2 regions of the Comamonas sp. w2-DMI genome follow, and region 1 is predicted to be linked to the other one. Evidence: predicted binding sites of a transcription regulator. Region 1 holds the regulator's gene; the other holds the start of a gene.
What was found. The regulator NrdR, encoded in region 1, represses ribonucleotide reductase genes. The targets are predictions, from matches to a motif close to CACNANATNTNGTG.
Positions count from the first base shown of each region.

Region 2: the regulator NrdR is predicted to act here: its motif matches at 1,161-1,174, upstream of V8Z74_RS11580 (ribonucleoside-diphosphate reductase subunit alpha).

Region 1 covers NZ_JBANEL010000003.1:12,696-16,750, forward strand. Annotated here, with positions in the region: gene ggt (gamma-glutamyltransferase) at 1-1,851, shown strand, start outside; gene nrdR (transcriptional regulator NrdR) at 2,012-2,467, opposite strand; gene glyA (serine hydroxymethyltransferase) at 2,490-3,737, opposite strand; ZMP/ZTP riboswitch at 3,772-3,933, opposite strand.
Region 2 covers NZ_JBANEL010000009.1:82,122-86,176, reverse strand. Annotated here, with positions in the region: gene V8Z74_RS11590 (sigma-54-dependent transcriptional regulator) at 1-88, shown strand, start outside; gene ampD (1,6-anhydro-N-acetylmuramyl-L-alanine amidase AmpD) at 90-689, shown strand; gene V8Z74_RS11580 (ribonucleoside-diphosphate reductase subunit alpha) at 1,300-4,055, shown strand, end outside.

The sequences.
Region 1 (4,055 bases):
AACAGCTGCACGGTACAGGGCAGCGGCGGTGCCTCGGTCGTCGTCGGCTCCGGCCTGGCCGGCGACCCCGCCGCGCCGGAGGCGGCTTCGGGCTACCGGCTGGGGCTGACGGCCAAGAATTCGAGCCGCTACATGGCCGTTGCCAATACGCCGCTGGCCGTCAAGGCCGGCTGCGACATCCTCAAGGCCGGCGGCTCGGCCGTCGATGCCGCGGTGGCCATGCAGGCCGTGCTGGGCCTGGTGGAGCCGCAGTCCAGCACCATCGCCGGCAGTGCGTTCATGGTGTATTTCGACGCCAAGACCAGGAAGGTCGTGGCCTATGACGGCCGCGAGACTGCGCCTGCGGCGGCCACCGGCTATTACCTGCTGCGCCAGGACCAGACGGACCCGAACTCGCCCAAACCCGTGCCGTCCGCCCGCCGCAGCGGCCGCTCCATCGGCGTGCCCGGCGTGCTGCGCATGCTGGAGATGGCGCAGAAGGAACACGGCAAGCTGGCCTGGAGCGGCCTGTTCGACTATGGCATCAAGCTGTCGACCGACGGCTTCAGGATTCCCGGCCGCCTGGGCGATGCGATCAAGAGCAATGCTTCCAGCCTCGCGCTCGACGCCAATGCCATGGCCACTTATTTCCACGCGGATGGAACGCCGCGCGCCACCGGCGAGACCATGACCAATCTGCCCTATGCGAAGACGCTGAAGGCGATCGCGCAGAAGGGCGCCGATGCGCTCTATACGGGCGAGATCGCGCAGGCCATCGTGGCCAAGGTGGCGCAGTCGGTGGGCGACGATGCGGCCAGGACGCCCATCACCCCCGGCCTGATCACCCTGGGCGATCTGGCCGGCTACCAGGCCAAGAAGCGCGATCCGGTCTGCGTGAACTACCGCAGCAGCTACCACGTCTGCACCATGGCGCCGCCTTCTTCGGGTGGCATCGCGATCGCGCAGTCGCTGGGCATTCTGGGCCAGTTCAACCTGGCGCAGTACGGGCCTGCGAACCCGTCCAACGAGGGCGGCATCCCGAGCGTGACGGGCGTGCACCTGGTCTCGGAAGCCGAGCGTCTGGCCTACGCGGACCGCGACAAGTATGTGGCGGATACCGATTTCATCCCGCTGCCTGGAAGCGGCGTCGCCACCATGCTCAACACGGACTACCTCAAGCAGCGCGCCAGCCTCATCAACATGGATCAGAGCATGGGCACGGCCACGGCGGGCGACCTTGGTCCGGTGCCGCTGGGCGTGGACAAGACGGTGGAGCATGGCACCACGCATCTGTCGGTGGTCGATGCCTATGGCAATGCGGTGTCGATGACGACGACGGTCGAGTCCAGCATGGGCTCGTTCCACATGGTCGACGGCTTTCTGCTGACCAACCAGCTCACCGACTTCTCAGCCGATCCGGCGGACCCTGCAAGCGGCGTGCCGATCGCCAATCGCGTGGCTCCCGGCAAGCGCCCGCGCAGCACCATGGCGCCGACGCTGGTCTTCAAGGGCAACGAGCCGGGCGAGTTCGTGATGGCCACGGGCTCGCCGGGCGGCGGCAACATCATCCAGTACGTGCTCAAGACGGTGGTGGGTGCGCTGGACTGGGGGCTGGATGCGCAGCAGGCCACGTCGCTCGTGGTTTTCGGCGCCAGCAACAGCCCGACCACGAACGTGGACGGCTCCAACACCACGCTGGACCTCACGGGCCTGATCGACGGCCTCAAGGCCAAGGGACACAAGGTGTCCAACAGCCCGCAGTCGAGCGGCGTGGCGACCATCATGCGCGTGACCAAGGACGGCAAACCCATGCTGCAGGGCGGGGCCGATCCGCGGCGCGAGGGCATTGTGCTGGGCGACGGAGCGCTCTGATCGCGATCCAGTGCCAGCCATGCCTGGAAAGCCCGCGCCCGAAGGAGCGCGGGCTTTTTTCATTGCGGGTCCGGGGCCTGCCGTGCGGAGATGAAAAAAGGCACCGATGTCGCCATCGATGCCTTTGGTAACGGGGCCGCTTCCAGCGCGGCGTCCTCACTTACTTGGGCGCACGCATCTCGTCCATGATGCTCTTGAAGTCGTCCACATCCTCGAAGCTGCGGTACACGCTGGCAAAGCGGATGTAGCCGACCTTGTCCATGCCCTTGAGCTCTTCCATTACCAATTCGCCCAGGCGGCTGGAGTCGATTTCGCGCGTGCCCACGTTGAGCAGCCTGTCCTCGATGCGGTCTATGGCCTTGTCGATGCGCTCGGTGCTGACAGGACGCTTGCGCAGCGCGATCTGGAACGAGCCCAGCAGCTTGGCGCGCTCGTATTCGATGCGCCGGCCGTCCTTCTTGACGATGGTCGGAAAGCTGACTTCGGGCCGCTCATAGGTCGTGAAGCGCTTGTCGCAGCCGCCGCAGCGGCGGCGGCGGCGGATGAAGCCCCCGTCTTCGGACTCGCGCGTCTCCACGACTTGCGTATCCGGGTGACTGCAGAAAGGGCACTTCATGGCGTAGCGGCGAAAGCCTCGATTACTGGCCGTAGACGGGGAACCTTGCGGTCAGCTCGGCCACCTTGGCGCGCACGGCCGCAATCACTGCCTCGTCGTTGGGGTTGTCCAGCACGTCGGCCACCAGATTGGCCGTGATGCGGGTCTCTTCCTCGCCGAAGCCGCGCGTGGTCATGGCGGGCGTGCCGATGCGGATGCCGCTGGTCACGAAGGGCTTTTCGGGGTCGTTGGGGATGGCGTTCTTGTTGACCGTGATGTGGGCCTGGCCCAGAGCGGCTTCGGCCGCCTTGCCGGTAATGCCCTTGGCACGCAGGTCCACCAGCATCACGTGGCTTTCGGTACGGCCGGAAACGATGCGCAGGCCGCGCTCGGTCAGCGTGTCGGCGAATACCTTGGCGTTCTTGACGACCTGCTCCTGGTAGGCCTTGAACTCGGGCGTCAGCGCTTCCTTGAAGGCCACGGCCTTGCCGGCGATCACATGCATCAGCGGGCCGCCCTGCAGGCCGGGGAAGATGGCGCTGTTGATGGCCTTCTCGTGCTCGGCCTTCATCAGGATCACGCCGCCGCGCGGGCCGCGCAGGCTCTTGTGCGTGGTGGTCGTGACCACGTCGGCGTGGGGCACGGGGTTGGGGTACACGCCGGCGGCGATCAGGCCGGCATAGTGGGCCATGTCCACCCAGAAGATGGCGCCGACTTCCTTGGCGATCTTGGCGAAGCGCTCGAAATCGATGCGCAGCGCATAGGCCGAGGCGCCGGCCACGATGATGCGGGGCTTGTGCTCGCGGGCCAGGGCTTCGAGCTTGTCGTAATCGATGGCTTCCTCGGCGTTCAGGCCGTAGGAGACGGCATTGAACCACTTGCCCGACATGTTCAGCGCCATGCCGTGGGTCAGGTGGCCGCCTTCGGCCAGGCTCATGCCCAGGATGGTGTCGCCGGGCTTGGCAAAGGCCATCAGCACGGCCTGGTTGGCCTGCGAGCCCGAGTTGGGCTGCACGTTGGCGGCCTCGGCGCCGAAGATCTGCTTGACGCGGTCGATGGCCAGCTGCTCGACCACATCGACGTTCTCGCAGCCGCCGTAGTAGCGCTTGCCGGGATAGCCTTCGGCGTACTTGTTGGTCAGCTGGGAGCCCTGGGCCTCCATGACGGCGGGAGAGCAGTAGTTCTCGCTGGCGATCAGCTCGATGTGCTCCTGCTGGCGCAGGTCTTCGGCCTGGATGGCGGCAAACAGCTCGGGGTCGACTTTGGCGACGGTATTGGTGCGTTGAAACATGGCAGTCCTGTGAACTTGAAATTCCCTTGAGGCCAAGGGCTGCCCAGGCGAACGGCTGAAACGCTTGCAGGTCCCAATCGCGCAGGCCCTGGGCGGTACGCTCCCCGGTGGTTACAGATGAAAGCCCATCCGTCGGTTTCCACGTCAGCGGCAGCCCCAGAGGAAGCTGCGCCTATCGCCAGTTGCGTACATCCGCTAGTGTAGCTGAGCTGGCACGGGCCGGCTGCCTGCGGGCTGTTCGCCCGGGCGCGGACCCGCCGCCAAAATAAAAAAAGCTGGCTTGGGCCAGCTCGTTTCGCCTGGGACTGCCTGCGGCAG
Region 2 (4,055 bases), on a different contig from region 1:
CATCAGCCTGCGCCAGATCCGCTACCGCATCGAACGCCTGGGCATTCAGTTGCCCGGGGACGCTGCCCGGACAGAGCCGGAGCACTGAGATGGCCGCCTCTCCATACCCCGACCTCTGGCAGCAGGGCTGGCTGCGCACGGCCAGGCACCTGCCCTCGCCCAATTTCGGCCCGCGGCCCGATGGCGCGCTCATCGACCTGGTGGTCGTGCATTCCATCAGCCTGCCGCCCGGCGAGTACGGCACGGGCGCCGTGCAGCAGCTGTTCACCAACCGGCTCGACTGGGACGCGCACCCCTACTACCAGGGGATACGCGGGCTGGAGGTGTCCTCGCACTTCTTCATCACGCGCGCAGGCGAGGTCTGGCAGTTCGTGAGCTGCGACGACCGCGCCTGGCATGCCGGCGTCTCGCAGTGGCGCGGACGCGAACGCTGCAACGACGACTCCATCGGCATCGAGCTCGAAGGCCTCGAAGGCCTGCAGTTCGACGCGCCGCAATACGCGGCCCTGGCCGAGCTGTGCCGGGCCATAGGCCGGCGGTACCCGGTGCGCTACATCGCCGGCCACGAACATATCGCGCCGGGCCGCAAGCAGGACCCGGGGCCGGGCTTCGACTGGCAGAACCTGCACGCGCAGCTGGCCGCCGATGCAACAACGGCCGGCTGGCAGCTTCCCCCGCGGCAGGACTGAAGGACTGCGCCTTGAGTTCCCGGGGCGATGCAAGCCGTGCGGCAGCCGGCCGCTCCCAGACCAGGAGCTGGCATCGCCCGCCCAGCCATGATTCCCAAATGGTTTGGCCCTGTAATCCACAGACAACCGGCGCGGACTGCTCCTGATTTGAATGCACGACTGCGCGCGGCCGGCGCGCCCTGGGTGCTTTCGGTCCCCGCTCGGCAGAAAGGCCTTTGGCTTGCCACTGTCAATGCCGGCCGGCCTGCCGTTGTGTTCTTCGCCACACCGCAGATTTTTTACAAACTGTTCCAGGCTTCGGGGCCGGGGCGGCAAAGCGCGCCAGCACGTCGTTTGCGGCATTTTGCGCGCCGCTGCGCGGTGCCCGTTCCGGCTGTCAAGAGGCTGTCCGAAACAGCGGTTTGGTAGTTTCAGCAGGTTACGCGGATTCAACGGCGATACACTACCGGTAGTGTTCCAAAGCGCCCGAAACGCTACATCTAGTGTTTACAAGTTGTGCACACCCTGTGCAAACCATGTGTAGACCGGAGCGCCGATTCCGTTTGTTCGATGCCTGCCGCCTGTGCAGGCCCCTGTCTGCCTTATCCACATCCGACCGAAGAGGAAACTTATGCAAGAAGCGCTGAATTCCCTGTCTTCTGCCGCGCAATCCGGCGCAGCCACCCCTTCCTCCCAGACCGACAACTACCAGGTCATCCGCCGCAGCGGCGACGTGGTCTCCTTTGCCCCCCAGAAGATTGCCGTGGCGCTGACCAAGGCTTTCCTGGCCGTGCGCGGCGCCCAGGGCGCGGCTTCCGCCAGCGTGCGCGACATGGTCAACGAGCTGACCGAGGGCGTGGTGCGCGCCCTGCTGCGCTCGCGCCCCGAAGGCGGCACATTCCACATCGAGGACATCCAGGACCAGGTGGAACTGGGCCTGATGCGCGGCGGCCACCACGATGTGGCCCGCGCCTATGTGCTGTACCGCGACCGCCGCAACCAGGAGCGCGCCGAGCAGAAGAAGGCCGCCGAGGCCGCTGCCGCCGCGGCCGCGGCCAAGCCCGCGCCCACGCTGCATGTGACCGACAACGGCCAGCGCGTGCCGCTGGACCAGCAGCGCCTGCAGGCGCTGATCGAATCGGCCTGCCTCAACCTCAATGCCGACATCCAGTCCGCCCCCATCGTGGCCGAGACGCTGCGCAACCTGTACGACGGCGTGCCCCTGGCCGAGGTCTACAAGGCCGCCATCCTGGCCGCCCGCACGCTGATCGAGAAGGATCCCGACTACACCTACGTCACGGCCCGCCTGCTGCTGCACACCATCGTGCGCGAAGTGCTGCAGCGCGACGTGCAGCCCGCCGAGATGCAGGCCGCCTATGCCGAATACTTTCCCGGCTTCATCCGCAAGGGCGTGGACAACGAGCTGCTCAACCCCGAACTGCTGAACTTCGACCTGCCCCGCCTGGGCGCGGCACTCAAGGCCGAACGCGACCAGCAGTTCGACTACCTGGGTCTGCAGACGCTGTACGACCGCTACTTCCTGCACGTCAAGAAGACGCGCATCGAGCTGCCCCAGTCCTTCTTCATGCGCGTGGCCATGGGCCTGGCGCTCAATGAGGACGACCGCAATGCGCGCGCCATCGAGTTCTACGAACTGCTGTCCTCGTTCGACTTCATGTCGTCCACGCCCACGCTGTTCAACAGCGGCACGCTGCGCTCGCAGCTGTCGTCCTGCTACCTGACCACCGTGCCCGACGACCTGGACGGCATCTACGAATCGATCAAGGAAAACGCGCTGCTGTCCAAGTTCGCGGGCGGCCTGGGCAACGACTGGACGCGCGTGCGCGCACTGGGCTCGCGCATCAAGGGCACGAACGGCGAATCGCAGGGCGTGGTGCCTTTCCTCAAGGTGGTCAACGACACGGCCGTGGCCGTGAACCAGGGCGGCAAGCGCAAGGGCGCGGTCTGCACGTACCTGGAAACCTGGCACCTGGACATCGAGGAATTCCTCGAGCTGCGCAAGAACACCGGCGACGACCGCCGCCGCACGCACGACATGAACACGGCCAACTGGATTCCCGACCTGTTCATGAAGCGCGTGATGGAAAAGGGCCAGTGGACCCTGTTCTCGCCCGCGGACTGCCCCGACCTGCACGACCTCTACGGCGAAGCCTTCGAGAAGGCCTACACCGCCTACGAAGCCAAGACCGAAAGCGGCGAGCTCAAGCTGTTCAAGCGCGTGCCGGCCGTGGACATGTGGCGCAAGATGCTCTCGATGCTGTTCGAGACCGGCCACCCCTGGATCACGTTCAAGGACCCCTGCAACATCCGCTCGCCCCAGCAGCACGTGGGCGTGGTGCACTCGTCCAACCTGTGCACCGAGATCACGCTCAACACCAGCGACACCGAAACCGCGGTCTGCAACCTGGGCTCGGTCAACCTGTCGCGCCACATCAAGGAAGGCGTGGATGCCAACGGCGTCGCCGTCAAGATGCTGGACCACGACAAGCTGCGCAAGACCGTGAACACGGCCATGCGCATGCTGGACAACGTGATCGACATCAACTACTACGCCGTGAACAAGGCGCGCGACTCCAACCTGCGCCACCGCCCCGTGGGCCTGGGCCTGATGGGCTTCCAGGATGCGCTGTATGAAATGCGCACTGCCTACGCCAGCCAGGGCGCCGTGGAGTTCGCCGACCAGTCCATGGAAGCCATCTGCTACTACGCCTACTGGGCATCGACCGAGCTGGCCAAGGAGCGCGGCACCTACTCCAGCTTCAAGGGCTCGCTGTGGGACCAGGGCATCCTGCCTCCCGACACCCTGAAGCTGCTGGAAAAGGCCCGCGGCGGCTATGTGGAAGTGGACCGCTCGGCCCAGCTGGACTGGGATGCGCTGCGCGCCAAGATCGCCAGGGACGGCATGCGCAACTCCAACTGCGTGGCCATCGCTCCCACCGCCACCATCTCCAACATCGTGGGCGTGGATGCCTCGATCGAGCCCTCGTTCGGCAACCTGTCGGTCAAATCCAACCTGTCGGGCGAGTTCACCGTCATCAACCAGTACCTGGTGCGCGACCTCAAGCGCCTGGGCCTGTGGGACGACGTGATGGTCATGGACCTCAAGCACTTCGACGGCTCGCTGCGCGCCATCGACCGCGTGCCCCAGGAGATCAAGAACCTCTACGCCACCGCGTTCGAGGTCGAGCCCCAGTGGCTGGTGGAAGCCGCCTCGCGCCGCCAGAAGTGGATCGACCAGGCCCAGAGCCTGAACATCTACATGGCCGGCGCCTCGGGCAAGAAGCTGCACGACACCTACATGCTGGCCTGGGTGCGCGGCCTCAAGACCACGTACTACCTGCGCACCACCAGCGCCACGAACATCGA